Regions from separate parts of the Bermanella marisrubri genome, predicted to be linked through region 1. Evidence: predicted binding sites of a transcription regulator. Region 1 holds the regulator's gene; the other holds the start of a gene.
The links. Region 1 encodes FliA, which starts transcription of late flagellar genes. Its sites were predicted from a motif close to CTAAAGTTNNNNNNNNNNCNGCCGATA; they were not measured.

Region 2: a site for FliA is predicted at 4,003-4,029, ahead of HF888_RS10110 (flagellar protein MotY). Genes of this name have one in related genera too.

What each region holds. Positions count from the first base shown of each region.
Region 1 is NZ_CP051183.1:2,547,606-2,555,793, forward strand. Features, by position in the region: gene HF888_RS11820 (flagellar motor protein MotB) at 83-859, opposite strand; gene HF888_RS11825 (flagellar motor protein) at 867-1,610, opposite strand; gene HF888_RS11830 (protein-glutamate methylesterase/protein-glutamine glutaminase) at 1,610-2,758, opposite strand; gene HF888_RS11835 (chemotaxis protein CheA) at 2,802-4,988, opposite strand; gene HF888_RS11840 (protein phosphatase CheZ) at 5,001-5,777, opposite strand; gene cheY (chemotaxis response regulator CheY) at 5,799-6,167, opposite strand; gene HF888_RS11850 (RNA polymerase sigma factor FliA) at 6,390-7,127, opposite strand; gene HF888_RS11855 (MinD/ParA family protein) at 7,139-8,011, opposite strand; gene flhF (flagellar biosynthesis GTPase FlhF) at 8,008-8,188, opposite strand, start outside.
Region 2 is NZ_CP051183.1:2,167,493-2,175,680, forward strand. Features, by position in the region: gene HF888_RS10095 (ABCB family ABC transporter ATP-binding protein/permease) at 1-994, opposite strand, end outside; gene HF888_RS10100 (HDOD domain-containing protein) at 1,151-1,978, shown strand; gene dinB (DNA polymerase IV) at 1,909-3,009, opposite strand; gene HF888_RS10110 (flagellar protein MotY) at 3,079-3,963, opposite strand; gene rnt (ribonuclease T) at 4,097-4,765, shown strand; gene HF888_RS10120 (YeeE/YedE family protein) at 4,836-5,279, shown strand; gene HF888_RS10125 (DUF6691 family protein) at 5,551-5,979, shown strand; gene HF888_RS10130 (peroxiredoxin) at 6,028-6,651, opposite strand; gene HF888_RS10135 (TonB C-terminal domain-containing protein) at 6,790-7,392, shown strand; gene HF888_RS10140 (MiaE family protein) at 7,389-8,021, opposite strand; gene HF888_RS10145 (acyl-CoA thioesterase) at 8,107-8,188, opposite strand, start outside.

The sequences.
Region 1 (8,188 bases):
CAAACGTCAAAATACAAAACACAAATGAATATGCAGATACTGTTCCTATTCATTTAATATAGTTGATAAAAGCGGGTTTTCCTCAAGTATCCGGTTGTAAATGGCGTTTTGTGACGGTTTTCAGGCGTTCTCTCGCCCACCCCGTACGATCAATCATGAAATTTACACGGGCATTAAGTTGCCGCCCTTGCTCATCGTCGTTTGTAGCAATAGGTTGATAGGGTCCGTAATTTGAAACGGCTAATCTTGAAGGCTGTAAACCTTCCAACTGTAAATATTGAACAATAGCCGCACCTTGCATTGCACCATGTTGCCAAGGGTTATCATCATCTAGCGTATCAGCGGAAAACACTTCGATGTTAATGGCTTCATCACCTTCAGCAAACACATTAACAAGTTCGACCATGGTTTTGGCGCCCTCTTGTGTGATACGACTACCATAGCGATTCTGTCTGTTATCCCAACGAAACAGCTTACCCATTGGCACCTCAATACTGATCCATTGATCCATTGTAGAAAGCGTATATTCGTTTTCTGGCAACGCTGCGCTGATATCACTGATTTGTAATAAGCGTTGTGGCAAAGTTGAAGATTCTTTTTCTGGATCCAGTGCTTGATTAAGCCCTTCAACCGAAGGGGCTTCTAAAAACTGCCTGACTGCTTCGCTCACAGGCACATTGGATGTTTCAGAGAATCGAACTTCCAACGCCCTACGCATTTCATAAAACTTTTCACTGTTAATATTACTCGCCGCATACAAGACGACGAATAACGCAAAAAGCAACGTCATTAGATCTGCATAAGAAACCATCCATCTTTGTGTATGCGCCGTTTCAGGTGGGTTATGACGTCTAGGCATAGATGACCTACCGTGAATTAACTATTTCGTATCGATGGCGAATGGAATTTGGATGCTCTCCTTCTGAGATAGCCACTAAGCCTTCTACGATTAATTCGTTGTACTGATATTCTTTTTTGACTATGTGTTTGATTCGCGAAGCGATGGGCAAAAAAATCAGGTTCGCACTGCCCACTCCATATATCGTAGCGACGAAGGCCGTGGCAATACCTGGTCCGATGGCAGCAGGGTCTTGCAGGTTGCCCATAACCTGAATAAGCCCAAGTACGGCCCCAAGAATACCAATGGTCGGAGCATAGCCACCTAAACTTTCATAAACATGCGCGGCTTCCAACCCTGCATCTTCCTGTTTGTACATGTCCAATTCTAAACTATTTCGGATAGCCTCTGAGCTTTGTCCATCAGCCAATAAATGCAGTCCTTTTTTAGCCAACGGCATGGGTTCGACTTTGGCGATGTTTTCTAAGCCTAAAAAACCTTCTCTGCGCGCAGCCGCACCCCACTGACAGAGCGTGTCGATTAAATCATGTAGATCATAGCGCGGTGGAAAAATTAACCACCACCCCCGCATAGAGGCCGTAAGTAACGTATTAAAAGGCGTTTGTACAAGTACGGCAGCCAACGTACCACCGAAGACAATAATGGCAGCAGGAAGATTTAATAGGCTAGCAAGATGACCACCCTCGACCATGTTGCCAATGACAACAGCAGCTATCCCTAATACTAGGCCACCCAGGCCAAGCCAATCCATTAGCGCACCTCTTTAACCAACGTCGGTCCAATATCCTGTAACGGCAAAATAGCACTTGTAATGTGTGCTTTAGCAACCGCCATAGGCATTCCATAAATGACACTGGTTTCTTCATCTTGCGCCCAAATAGGAGAACCCGTTTGCTGCATAAGCTTGGCACCTTCGCACCCGTCACTGCCCATACCAGTAAGAACAATGCCCAAGCTCTTTCCGGGATAATGCTTAGCGGCAGAAGCCATGGTTAAGTCCGCACAGGGTCGGTAATTGACTCTGTCGTCACCGTCAATCACTCTGACTTTGCTTTTTTCAATGAGCAATTGTTTACCGCCAGGTGCTAAAAGTGCACGACCGGGTTTTAATATGTCGCCATCCTCTGCCAGCTTGATCTCTAGTGCACAGGTTTTGTTGAGGCGTTCGGCAAATGCTTGAGTAAAGGTTGCCGGCATATGCTGTATGAGTACGATGGGTTTTGAAAAACTTGCTGGTATTTGACTGAGTACTTTCTGCAATGCAACTGGACCGCCTGTGCTGGTTGCGATCACAATAAGATCCAATGTTGGCAGACGGGTATCTTGTTTTGTATTCTTCTCAAATCGCGAAGTAGCACTCGCCTTTGGCTGCGACGCGAGAGGTTTATCCAATTTACTTTCTAATTGTCTTGCAGGCCGCGCTGGTTGTGATTCACCTTTACGTTTATCAGAATCCAATTCTGTCTGAATGGGCGTAAAGCGTGCTTTAGGGCTGCGGTTAAATTGCTTTGCAACCGATTGAATTTTATCACTCAGTGTTTCGCGAATTTTGGGACCACCTTTTTGCAGGTCCTCAAAATTTTTCGGAAGGAAATCCACCGCACCCGCATCAAGTGCGTCCAAGGTGACTCGAGCACCATCATAGGTAAGTGAGGAAAACATTAATACCGGTGTGGGCGCCACTTCCATGATTTTACGTAATGCCGTCAATCCATCCATCACTGGCATTTCATAATCCATGGTAATAACGTCGGGTTTCAATGATTGAGCTTTCTCTATGGCTTCTTTGCCGTTATTCGCAAAACCAATTATTTCTACGCTTGCTACTGGTTTTAGAATTTCTGAAATCCGTTTCTGGAAAAACATCGAATCATCAACAACTAGAACTTTGATACCCATTGATGCTCCGTTATCCTTTCATTCCAGCGATTTTTAGTCGATGTTATGCAGCCACTACACCGCTACGTTTTGCGTAATGTTGCAGCATACTAGGTACATCCAGTATCAAGGCAATACGACCATCACCTGTAATTGTCGCACCCGCCATACCTGGCGTTCCTTGCAGCATCTTACCTAAAGGTTTTATTACCACTTCTTCTTGACCGACCAATTGATCAACAACGAAACCAACTCGCTGACTGCCCACATTTATAACTACAACATGGCCTTCAGTTACTTCCACATTATGGCTGTTGGGAATTACCCAGCGTTTCAAATAAAAGAGAGGAATCGCTTTTTCACGGACAACAACGACTTCCTGTCCATCTACCACATTCGTTTTAGTGAGATCTAAGTGGAAGATTTCGCTCACACTCACTAGTGGGAATGAAAACGCTTGATCTTCCAGCATCACCATTAGCGTTGGCATAATGGCTAAAGTTAACGGCACTTTAATAACGATCTTTGATCCTTTACCAAGCTGGGAATCGATATTGATTGTGCCGTTCAGTTGTGTGATTTTCGTTTTCACAACATCCATGCCCACACCGCGGCCAGAGATGTCACTGATTTCGGTTTTGGTTGAAAAGCCAGGCGCAAAAATCAAATTATACGATTCAGAGTCGCTTAGACGATCAGCTGCATCTTGATCCATCACACCTTTTTCGACGGCTATTGACTGCAATTTTTTAGGATCCATGCCTTTACCATCATCTTGAATAGACAATAGTATGTGATCACCCTCTTGTTCAGCACTTAATATGACTGTGCCATTGCGTGACTTGCCCGAGGCCTCGCGTTCATCAGGCATTTCTACACCGTGATCCACCGCATTACGTACTAAATGCACTAATGGGTCAGCCAAGGCTTCAACCAAGTTTTTATCTAAATCTGTTTCTTCACCACGTAATTCTAATGTAACTTCTTTTTTCAAGTTACGCGCCAAATCACGAACCACTCGAGGGAAACGCCCAAATACTTTCTTGATGGGTTGCATCCGTGTTTTCATCACAGATGTTTGCAAGTCACCTGTCACCACGTCTAAATTTGACACCGCTTTTGACATGGCTTCATCGTTACTATTTAGACCTAAACGCACAAGACGATTACGAACTAAAACAAGTTCACCAACCATGTTCATGATTTCATCGAGTCGTTTCGTATCAACCCGTACAGTTGCCTCGGCCGACGGCGACTCTTGTTTCTTCTCTGGTTTTTTCGCTGCTGGACGCTCAGCTTTTGCAACAGGAGCCGGCGCTTCCTGTTTTGGAGCTTCAGCTTTAGCGGGCTCTGCATCTGGCTTCTGAGCTTGCGGCTCTGGCTCAGATGTTACTTGAGACTCAGCACCCGTTTCGCTTGGGCCTTTGCCTTTTCCGTGTAATTTATCCAGCAGTTCTTCAAATTCTGATTCTGTAATTTCTTCATTGCCATCTGCAGCAGGAGCTGCAGGTGCCGCAGTTTCTGCTTGTTCACTGCTACTGCCAACGTCATCCGTTTTGCTAGGCCCATTACCTGAACCATGCAGTTGATCAAGCAATGCTTCAAATTCGTCTTCGGTTATTTCGTCTTCATCTGAGGCGGCCGGAGTGCTGCCAACATCGAACAAGTCATCATCGCTACTGGTCGTTTTGTCATCTTTGGCAGGAGCGGCATCATTGCCATCTAAGGCATCCAATAAACCTTCGAATTCATCATCAGTAATATCACCAGAATCACCACTCGAAGTTGCTTCATTTGACGTATCTGGAGCACTGGTAGGAGGTGTAGGGGCTGCTTCTGCTTTAGGCGCCGGAGCTGCTCCCGCAGGTTGCGAAAAGATTTTCAGATCATCAATTAAGCTTTGGTCTGCTGGCTCAGGCATTTCTCCGCCACGAACCGTCTCGAACATATCATTGACACTATCAAGCGCACTTAAAACCACGTCCATCAAGTCTGCATCAACTTGACGTTGGCCATTTCGGAGTATGTCAAACACGTTCTCTGCAACGTGACATAAATCCACCAGCGGGTTAATTTGTAAGAAACCCGCGCCACCTTTTACCGTATGAAAACCACGAAAAATAGAGTTCAATAAGTCTTGGTCATCTGGTCGATTTTCTAAGTCTACCAATTGCTCGGAAAGCAGCTCTAGAATTTCCCCTGCTTCTACAAGGAAGTCCTGGAGGATTTCTTCATCAGCGTCCAAACTCATCCCTTTGCTCCTTTAGAAACCTAGACTCGACAGTAAATCGTCAACATCGTCTTGGCTGGCTGCTACATCTTCTTTCTCATCCGCATTAATTTGAGGACCCACACCTTTATCTGGATTTTGTTCCTCTTCTTCCTGCGCTTCTAGTTCACCATGCTCAATACCTGTCATGCGATCAACATGTCCGGCCATGGCAACCAAATTCACTAAACGGGCTTCTACATCCGTGACCATCGTCGTAATACGTTGGATCACTTGCCCTGTTAAATCTTGAAAATCTTGTGCCAGCAAAATCTCATTCAGATTTGTGTTCAGTTTTTGAGTATTTTTACTGGTGCCTTGCAGAAAAGCATCAAGGCGCTTTGCTAATTCTCTAAACTCCGCGGGTGACATTTCTTTCTTTAAAAATCGTTGCCATTCCTGGTGAAGCTCATTAGATTCCTGTGCAATACCGTCAGATATAGGGAGGCTTTCCTCTACCTTATCCATAGTTTTATTGGCCGCCTTGTCCGTCATTTCTACAACGTATGCTAAACCTTCATTTGCTTCATCAATATCGCTAGCTGCGCCCTGATGCGCATCAAGTTTGAAATTTTTGATGGACTCGTGAAGAGCCCGAGTCAATCGGCCTATTTCTTGGTACAGACTTTCATCTCGTACCTTTTGTAAATCCTGAATCACCGAAACCGCACCGCCTAAATCATTTTTCTCTAGACGTTCAAATAATTCCTGTGCTTTTTCAGAAAAACGCTGTTCGAACTCGCTGCCTGATTCTAAATCCAAAGCCGCCATCTACTTGCCCTATGTAACCGCTTACAAGCGCTCAAAGATTTTTTCAATCTTTTCTTTTAGTACCGCTGCCGTAAATGGTTTTACTACATATCCATTCACACCGGCTTGCGCTGCTGCCACTATCTGGTCTCGCTTGGCTTCTGCCGTTACCATCAGAACGGGAAGGTCCTTCAGGCGCTCGTCTTCACGAACATGCTTTAGCAGTTCAATTCCTGTCATACCCGGCATATTCCAATCCGTGACCAAGAAATCGAAGTCACCGCTTTTCAGCATGGGCAACGCAGTGTTGCCATCATCTGCTTCTTGGGTATTTGTGAAACCCAAATCCCTTAACAGGTTTTTAATGATTCGTCTCATTGTCGAAAAATCGTCCACAACAAGAATTTTCATATTTTTATCCAAAGCTACCTCCCAGCGCCCTGGCCAATGACTTTATTGCCTATTTTTAGTCTAGACACACTTACCAAGTTATCCAGCAAGCATGTCAGCAAAATAAAGTTGTCGGCAGGTTCGGTCCTGTGAATGACTAATAATTAATCCTAATAAAACCTAAATTAAGCATAGCTATTAATTTATAGGTTGCAGAAATATTTACTGAGCTTTTAGGGCAAACTATTGCCCTTCGGCCCATTCCTGTAGACGTGCGCGCAAACGATGAGCCGCCTGCGAGTGTATTTGACTGACGCGAGACTCACTCACTTCTAATACCGCACCGATTTCTTTTAAGTTGAGTTCTTCGTCGTAATAGAGAGCGAGGACGAGTTGCTCTCGTTCAGGTAGTTGACTGATTGCCTTGGCAAGCTGCTGTTGGAAATGTTCGCTTTGTAGGTCCTGGAGCGGGCTCTCGTCATCATGACCCATGAAGTCGGACTCCTGCTCACCTCGCTGCTCTAACAAATCCTCAAAACTGAACAAACGCGATCCGGCCCCATCTTGTAAATGTTGATGGTATTCTTCCAATTCCATACCTAGGGCTTTTGCTACCTCTTGATCTTGAGCATCGCGACCAGTTTGAGATTCTACGTAGCGGATAGCTTCGCTGATGCGACGGCTATTGCGATGCACACTGCGTGGTGCCCAGTCGCCTTTACGAATCTCGTCGAGCATGGAACCGCGTATTCGGATACCCGCATAGGTTTCGAAGCTAGCACCTTTACTAGGTTCGTACTTCTGTGCTGCCTCGATTAATCCAATCATGCCTGACTGAATAAGGTCGTCTACCTGCACTGAGTCAGGCAATCGGCCTTTCAAATGGTGAGCAATACGTTTTACCAAGGATGCGTATTCTTCGACCAGCGTATTGAAATTTTGTTTTTCATCACCGAGATACATGGCTGCACCACTGTTCATGGTTATACGTCCTACCCACGTACTGTCGACAATACCAAGTTTTCAACAAAAAACTCCAAGTTACCTCTGGGGGTTGTTGGCAAGGGCCAGCTATCTACTTTTTTTGCTAATGCTTTGAAGGCCAAGGCTGCTTTAGCACGAGGATAGGCCTCAATCACTGGTCGCTGGCGCTGTACCGCGCGCTTAACAGCATCGTCTTGCGGCACACACCCCACATACTGTAATGCCACATCCAAAAAGCGATCTGTTACTTTAGTAAGCTTAGCAAATAAGTTATGACCGTCTTGGCTAGTTTTGACCATATTGGCTAGAATACGAAAACGAAAAACACCGTGATCGCGATTAAGAAGCTTTATCAGTGCGTAGGCGTCCGTAATACTGGTGGGTTCATCGGTTACGACCACCAAGACTTCTTGGCTGGCTTTCACAAATGACACCACACTGTCACCAATACCGGCTGCAGTATCCACAATCAGTACATCCAGTTGATCACTAATCGAATCAAATGCACGAATCAATCCAGCATGTTCCCTTGGTTCTAGTGTTGTCATAGCCTGTGTGCCTGAAGCAGCGGGAATAATACGTATACCACCTGGGCCATTGACCATGACATCACGGAGACTGGCTTCCCCAGAAATAACGTTGCTGATATTTTCTTTAGTGGTCAGCCCCAATAACACGTCAATATTAGCGAGTCCCAAATCCGCATCCAAAACCACAACTCTTCGCCCCATCTCTGCAAGAGCGATTGCCAAGTTGACTGACACGTTACTTTTACCAACGCCTCCCTTACCGCCGGTCACCGCGATTACTTGAACTGGATGCATGGATTGGTTATCTCCTTTGTTCTGTCGGTAAGCATCTAGGCTATACAACTCGCTCATGACCACACTCCCTGAGCTTCTGCCTCATCCTGCGACGCTTGTTCTTGCTTCGCCATTACAACGGCGCGCTTAACTAATGCCTTGGCACTGGCCACATGAAAATCGTCTGGTATGCGCTGGCCGTCGGTCGCATAAGACAAATCTAAACCACTCTCTAATAATGCACTTAGCGCATCA
Region 2 (8,188 bases), 380 kb from region 1:
ACATTTTCTCAATGTTTGCCATAGACGCCTTAATTTCACGATAAACAAAACCTAAAAAATTTAAAGGTACAAATATTTGCATCATAAACGCATTCACTAATACAAAATCACCGATCGTCATCACGCCATTCGACACATCATAAGCTGCAAGCAACAGCATCAATGTCATCGATATACTAACGATAAGCATTTGACCTGCATTTAAAAGAAATAACGTTAAACGATTTTTGCGCCTCGCTTGTTCCCAGTATTCTAAGTTCTTGTCGTACAGTTCTGACTCATATTGCTCATTGGTGAAATATTTAACAGTTTCAAAGTTAATCAGGCTGTCAATGGCCCGTGTGTTCGATACGTTATCCGCATCATTTGCTTCACGAATAAATTGTGTACGCCAGTCCGTTGTGACCTTAGAGAACCAAACATAAGCGATTACAGAAAACAACACGATTAGTGCATATTCGACGCGGTATTCAATCCATAATATTCCCATCACGAAGATCAGCTCTAGGAACGTAGGAACAATATTAAAAACCAAAAACCTCATTAAGAAACTTATGCCGCTGGTGCCTCGCTCTATATCCCTCGATAAACCACCAGTACGCCGGTTCAAATGAAAAGCAAGATCTAAACTATGCAGATGCTTAAAGACTCGAAGGCCAACTCGACGCATGGCATGCTCTGTAACACGCCCGAAAAGCGTATCGCGAATCTGCCCCAATACAACATTGGCAAAACGCACAAAACCATATGCGATCAATAAAGCAATGGGCACAGAAACTAAAGCCAGGGAGTTTGCATCTAACTGAGCATCAAGATCATCGACCACATTTTTGAGAATAAACGGCATGGTGACACTGGCCACCTTGGCACCCACAAGACAAAGCAAAGCTAAGAAAACGCGATAGCGATATTCAAAAAGGTAGGGGCCCATCTGTCGAATCACGGACCAATCTATTTTTTTGTCTGGATCAAAATTTGAGGTCATACCTCGCATGGAATGAGAAATCCTTATAAGTAAGTAAGTGCATTGTATCTTTGTAGAAATGGATTGCCAGCGGTTACATTCAGAAACGTTTGCGATACTTTATGTGACCCACGTCACACTCAATTCGCACTATAGTACTCAAAAATATCTGAGTACCAAACGTTTATGAACGACCTTTCTATACCACCGCGACCGCAAATCATGCTCGAACTTACTCAACTCATGAAAGACGATGATCTTGAGTTAACGCGTTTAGCCGCCCTAATCAAACAAGATGTAGCTCTTTATTCAGCTCTGCTTGCTGCAGTAAACAGTCCATGGATGGGGCTACCTGAGTCAGTGGATTGTATAGAGAACGCCGTGACTATTATGGGTATGAGCAAAGTAGTCAGCCTGATTCAGGCGATGACGGTCAGAACAACGTTTAAAAACGTGCCATTACTCGAGAGCTTTTGGGAATCGGCAGCAGAAGTCGCCAGTATCAGTGATTTCTTGGCTAAACGATACCGCCTACCTAATGCTGACCAAGCCTACACCTCCGGCATGCTGCATAACGCGGGTGTCGCGATCATGATACAATCACTGCCCGAGTATAAAACGTTTTTTGATACTCACGGTAAACAGCCGACTCATGAGTTATGTGCTTTAGAACGCCAACACTTTTCTACCGACCATTTCTTTCAGGGTGCCATGCTCACAAAAAAATGGTTTATGCCTGGCGAAGTTGCACTCTCCATCCGTTACCAACCCATCGCACACAGCGTGCTGACTGGTAAAAAAACCTTACCAACCAGTGTGGCCGACCTCTTGGCTATTTTGGTTCTGGCTAAAAGCATTAGTCAAGAGTATCAAAATTACTGGAAAGTTGAGAAAAGTGATTTAGAGCAACGAACTCTGCTGGCCGCGCTCGATTATCTAGAAATTCATGAGGTAGAGTTCAATGAGCTAAGAGAAGACTTGCTAGAGTCTATGTCTAATTCTGCGGTGGCTTGATCAAAGAGTTCCATTTGAGTCAAATTCTGCTTTAAACGCGCGCCAATACCAATCAATCGAATAGATTTTTCTTGGCGCCGCCTAGCCTGTTGTATGAGCTCGATAAAACTATCTAAATCCACCGTTTTTTGATGGTTCGCCAACGTGGTGACTTGAAAATCTGCAAATTTCACTTTTACAAACGGTGTCACATCTCTTAAGCGAATTGCATTGGCCTCAATACGGGATTGAAAGCGCAACCATAAATCTTGTGCTACTTGCTGTAACTCTTCTTCGCTTTCTATATCATTTGCGAAAGTACGTTCAACGCTTAAAGATTTACGTTCACGCCCATTCGATAGAGTTCGATCGTCGATGCCTCGACTTCGGTCATACAGTTTTTTTCCAAATTGGCCAAAACGCTTCAAAAGATCCGCAAGTTCTATGGCTTGCACATCCGCGCATGAGTGTATCCCCATGTTTGCCAATTTTTCTGCACTTTTAGGCCCCACACCCGGAATTTTACCTACGGGCAAAGTTCTCACAAATTCGTTCAACGCTTGAGGTTCTACTACAAACTGACCATTTGGCTTATTCCAATCACTGGCTACTTTGGCTAAATACTTATTCGGCGCGATCCCTACGGATACTGTGATACCAATTTCAGCTTCAACCTGCTGGCGTATTTGCTGCGCGATGATCTTTCCGGGGGAATGAGGTGAGATTTCAATATAAGCTTCATCAATGGATACCTGCTCGAAGGCTAACCCATAGCTTTCCACAATGCTCATTACTTCACGAGAGACACGGCGGTACTTTTCCATGTCACCTCGAATAAGCATGAGGTCTGGACATAACTTTAAAGCTTGACCCGAGGGCATGGCGCTACGAACACCATAGGCTCTGGCGACATAGTTGCAAGTTGAAATCACTCCACGACGATCGCTCGAGCCGCCAATAGCTAAAGGAATATCACGATATTGAGGGCTATCTCGCATCTCGACCGCAGCGAAGAAGCAATCACAATCGACATGCAGAACTTGACGAGGCATAATCAAAATACTGTATTAACATACAGTGATTATAAGTAAGTATGAGTTGAAAACAAGCGCCTAGCGAGATCAATAGTCTAAACTGGTCTCTAACTCTTCATCGGGTTTTTCTAAGCGGATAGTGACACGTCGATTTTGCGCTCGCCCAGCCGCGGTTGCATTAGAAGCCACGGGATATCGTTCACCATGATATCGAGTGGTAATAATCTCGGCATCCAAACCACGCTCGATTAGATATTCGTTCACCTTCAATGCACGATCCTCAGATAAACGACGATTGTTATAACGTCGACCTAATGCGTCACTGTGCCCATCAATATAAATCGCTTGAACTTCTGGATCCGCCTTGACATAAAGAGCGATTAAATCGAGTTTCTTCCGAGCCTGTTTGTCCAACGCAGCTCCACCACCTGGGAAAAATACCTTGCTGCGCGATACTTGCCCAAAATTCACTGGCAATAAGCCGGCCACACAACCTAGATAATCATTATAAAAACTATTAAAACGAGCAGGAGACACCGCCACTCGAATAGATTGAGATGGGTCATACCGAGCTCGCCGCGTAAACGTTGGTCTGAGCCCCTGCATTAAGCTCTGCATCATTTTATTAGCTCGATCGTGGTCTACTCGGATGGGTTTGCTGCTGTTCTTAACATCGACGAGACCAAGATCTTGTGCCATCTGACTTGGCAACCACTCAGGTGGTTCGATATGAAGAGCTGCCATCCCCTCACCCATCAGGTTTTTCTTGGTCCTCAGATGAAACAACAGGTCTTCGCCTGCCTCATGATAAAACACAGCCTCGCCATAATTGGGAATAGGCTGAGTAAACTCACATTCAAAAATCGATGGGCTTAAACGCCACTCGGTCTGCTCCACCTCAGCCTGAAATACCAATCCGTGGCTCACATTGGCTAAACAAGCGATATAAAGCAAAAATAAAATACGTTTCATGGACGATAACCGAGACTCGATGAACACTATCTCTAATGTTATCGGCCAATTTTGTACTTTCTTCAATCCTGTATAGCTGAATGAACTAAGCAGATACGCTACAATGCGGCAATTTATTAGATTAAGGGCTCTCATGGGTGATTACTTTGAAGATCCGCTGGTGTCTCGATTTCGTGGTTACTTGCCTGTTGTCGTAGACGTAGAAACCGCAGGGTTTAATTCTCAAACGGATGCATTGTTAGAAATTGCCATGGTGATCATGGATATGGACGAACAAGGCAATATGCTCCCTGGCCCGGCCATGTCTGCTCACATTAAGCCTTTTGAGGGAGCGAATTTAGAGCAAAGCGCGTTGGACTTTACTGGTATCGATCCATTTGACCCCGATCGTCGCGCCGAAGACGAAGGCCCTGCCCTTAAAGATATGTTTAAAACGATCCGTAAAGCCATGAAAGTAAAAGGTTGCAAACGCGCGATTTTGGTCGGCCATAATGCCCATTTCGACCTCGGCTTTCTAAATGCAGCTATCGAGCGCAACAACATAAAGCGCAGCCCATTTCACCCATTCTCTGGTTTCGACACAGCTACGCTTAGTGGACTTGCATTAGGCCACACAGTTCTTGCGCGTTCATGCAAGCTAGCGGGTATCGACTTTGATAATCACTCGGCTCACAGCGCCTTGTATGACACGCAAAAAACCGCTGAGCTATTTGCCCTCATCGTTAATAAATGGAAACAACTTGGCGGCTGGGATTGGGCCTATGAACAGCACGTTAAGGAAAACGAAAAGGACGAAGACTAATCGTTACTTCCTCGGCTAGTTATTACTTTTACAGCGCTTTAATAAAAAACGTTATCTGAGACGCAAGACCATGCTTTCACTATTTGATCAAGTATCTTGGCTTCATGTGCTTGGCGGCGGTATCGCCATTGGCCTATCTTCAAGTGTTTTATTTGCTATGAACGGCCGCATTGCAGGCATCTGCGGCATGGCCTTTTCGCTTATGGCCACAAACATGCGCAATAACCTCTGGCGTATCACCTTTTTAGTCGCCATGATTGCGGGCACGCAACTTTTTCACTTGGTTTCGCAACGTCCTTTTCCCGATGCGCCAGACAGTTCCTTACCCCTATTAATCATCGGTGGGCTATTAGTGGGCATTGGTACCTCCATGGCTAATGGCTGCACCAGTGGACATGGCATTGCAGGTATCGCCCGGTTTTCCAAACGCTCCATCGTCGCTACGCTCGCCTTCATGGGCGCAGCTATTGCCTGTTACTTTATCGCGCAACATTTACTTGGCTGGGAGGTTTAATGAAGGGCACCTCTTGTAAGTCAATTTGACTCTGCAAGATGCCTGTAGTGCTTTCATTCAAGGAAGGCTTCGCAGCGTAATGACGAGTCCTTTCCCAGAAGGCTGACACAAAAGGAAAGTGGTACAGGCCTTGCCCTTCGGGGCATTGCTCGTGTTCCAACATCTGTGTTGTGATATTTCGATTTAACCAGTTAGACCTTCAATAACACGCCTTGATCTTGAAACACGATCAAGGCCAGAGCTTAAAGTGACTTACAAGAGGTGCCCTTAAATGTATTTAATTATCTCAGCCATATGCGGATTACTTTTTGGTATTGGATTGGCCGCAAGTGATATGAATAATCCAGAGCGCGTACAAAGCTTCTTAGACATTGCTGGAAATTGGGACCCAAGCTTAATGTTCGTCATGGTGGGCGCTCTATTGATTGCTATTCCTAGTTTTCAATGGGTTTTACACAAACGTAACCGACCGGTTCTCGATAAAGACTTCCATTTAGCCAATAAACAAAAAATAGATGGGAAACTGATTGGTGGCGCGATTATATTTGGTATCGGCTGGGCCTTGGTGGGTTACTGCCCAGGACCTGCCATTGCCGCCCTCAGTTATGGCTATACAGACGTAATTATTTTTGTGGTTGCCATGATGATAGGCGCTAAAGCCCATCAACTTATGGACAAACCACAAAAAAACCGAGCCTAGGCTCGGTTTTTTTATCTAGTAATCTAATCCTAACGGAACAGTACTAGATTAAAGCTTGTCAGCTTCTTCAGATAGGTACTTAGCTACACCTTCTGGCGTATTAACCATACCAGAATCGCCTTTGTTCCAACCTGCAGGACATACCTGACCATTCTCTTCGAAGAACTGAAGCGCTTCAACGATACGAACCACTTCGTCCATGTTACGACCTAGAGGCTCATCGTTAACAACCTGGTGACGTACAACACCATTTTGGTCAATAACAAACGTTGCTCGCATGGCTACGCCCGCTGGGTAGTAAGACTCACCGCCTTCTGATTCGATACCATAGGCACGGCAAATCGCATGATCCATATCAGCCGCTAGAGTGTACTGAAGCTGGCCGATACCACCTTCGTTTACTGGAGTATTTCGCCATGCATTGTGCGTGAAGTGAGAGTCGATAGACACACCAATCACTTCTGTGTTGAGTTCTTTAAGCTTTTCAACGCGATGATCCATAGCGATAATTTCTGAAGGACACACAAAGGTAAAGTCCAATGGATAGAAGAAAACAACCGCGTACTTGCCTTTGATGGTGTCAGACAAAGAGAAGTTATCAACGATAGAACCGTCACCCTTCACAGCAGCAGTTGTAAAGTCAGGGGCTTTTTTACCTACAAGGATACTCATAATCACTCCAAACGTTTATTGTGGTTATAGTGTGCACACTAAGCAAAATACTCAGAGGCGGTTAGTAAGAAAGGATAAGCGCGTTATAATACATTGGCCGTCACTTAAATCCTACCGTCAAACTAGGGATAATTTTTAATGCATTTGCGCTATCTCTTAGCTTTGCTCATATCGATCGTTTTTCACGGATTACTGTTTGTACAATGGCAAAGTGAAAAACCACAGGCATCCAGCAAAGGTAGCGCTCATATATTACTTCTTGAAGACTCAAAACATTGGCAAAGTGAAAGTCAGAAGCTAGTCCATAAAAAACAAGAAGATAGCTCGATGATCAACGCTAAAACCAGCCAACAACAAACGACACAAGCAAAAACACAAGCCAACCAAATTCACTCTGAAGATCGCCGAGTACAGTTCACCAAAACAGGTCAGGACAAAGACCTATCCGGCACGGTATTAACTGCGGAACAAAGCTATCGCAATGCTGTCATTCAGCATCTACTCACTACAATGGAAGAGGCCCCCACACTTGGACAGACATCAGTCACAATCTGGCTAATGCCCTCTGGCATTGCTTACAAAATAAAAACAGATGCCAGTAGCGAAAACCAGAACTATAAAGATTGGGTAAAGAAAAAGGTGTTGTCGGCTAATCCCTATCCGCCGATACCGAAAGACATCTCTACAAGCAATTTAATGCTTCGCTTTGAAGTAAGTCATCAAGCTGATGACCTGAATTAGACTCTGAGATTATCCGTGGGCATTCCGGAGTGCAAACGCATTAAGTTATCTGCACCCAGTATTGCCTGTTGTTCTTTTTGCAAGAAAAACTGCACTCGCTCTTCAATAGGCTCCTTACTATATTTTTGCGCCAGTCCTAAATAGTCCTTGAAATGGCGTGATTCTGACTTGAGCAATGAGATATAAAATTTTTCTAACTCTTCATCAAGGTAAGGAGCAAGTGCATGGAAACGCTCACAAGAACGGGCTTCGATAATACTCCCAATAATCAACGAATCCACCAAAATTCCGTCATTGGTATTGCGAATAAACTTCGCCATTTTACCAGCGTAAGGACTCGCCTTCAGCGCTTGATATTTAATACCACGCTTTTTAAGAATTTTCATGACTTGCTCGAAATGCAATAATTCTTCGCGAGCCAGTTTTGACATTTTGTCCAATATATCCAATTTATGTGGATTCTTAGACATGAGTGTCATTGCCGACTGAGCTGCCTTTAGTTCATTAGCGGCATGATCGATAAGTATGGTTTCGGGGTATTGCAAAGCCGCGTCAATCCACTCTTTAGGTGTGCGACAATGCAAATAACCTAATACCGGTTCCATTAATTCATCAATGGTTTTAGCCATACTTAATTCCTAGCATTCAAGGTAATTGCAAAGATGTGGTTATTTTACTGCCTTATCTTAAAAACCCAAGGCAAACCTATTCGGCTTAGCTGTCTTTTGAAGACATAGTCGTAAGCAATTCTCGAATATCACCTTCTATAGGCACTGCCACATGCTGGTCTTGATCC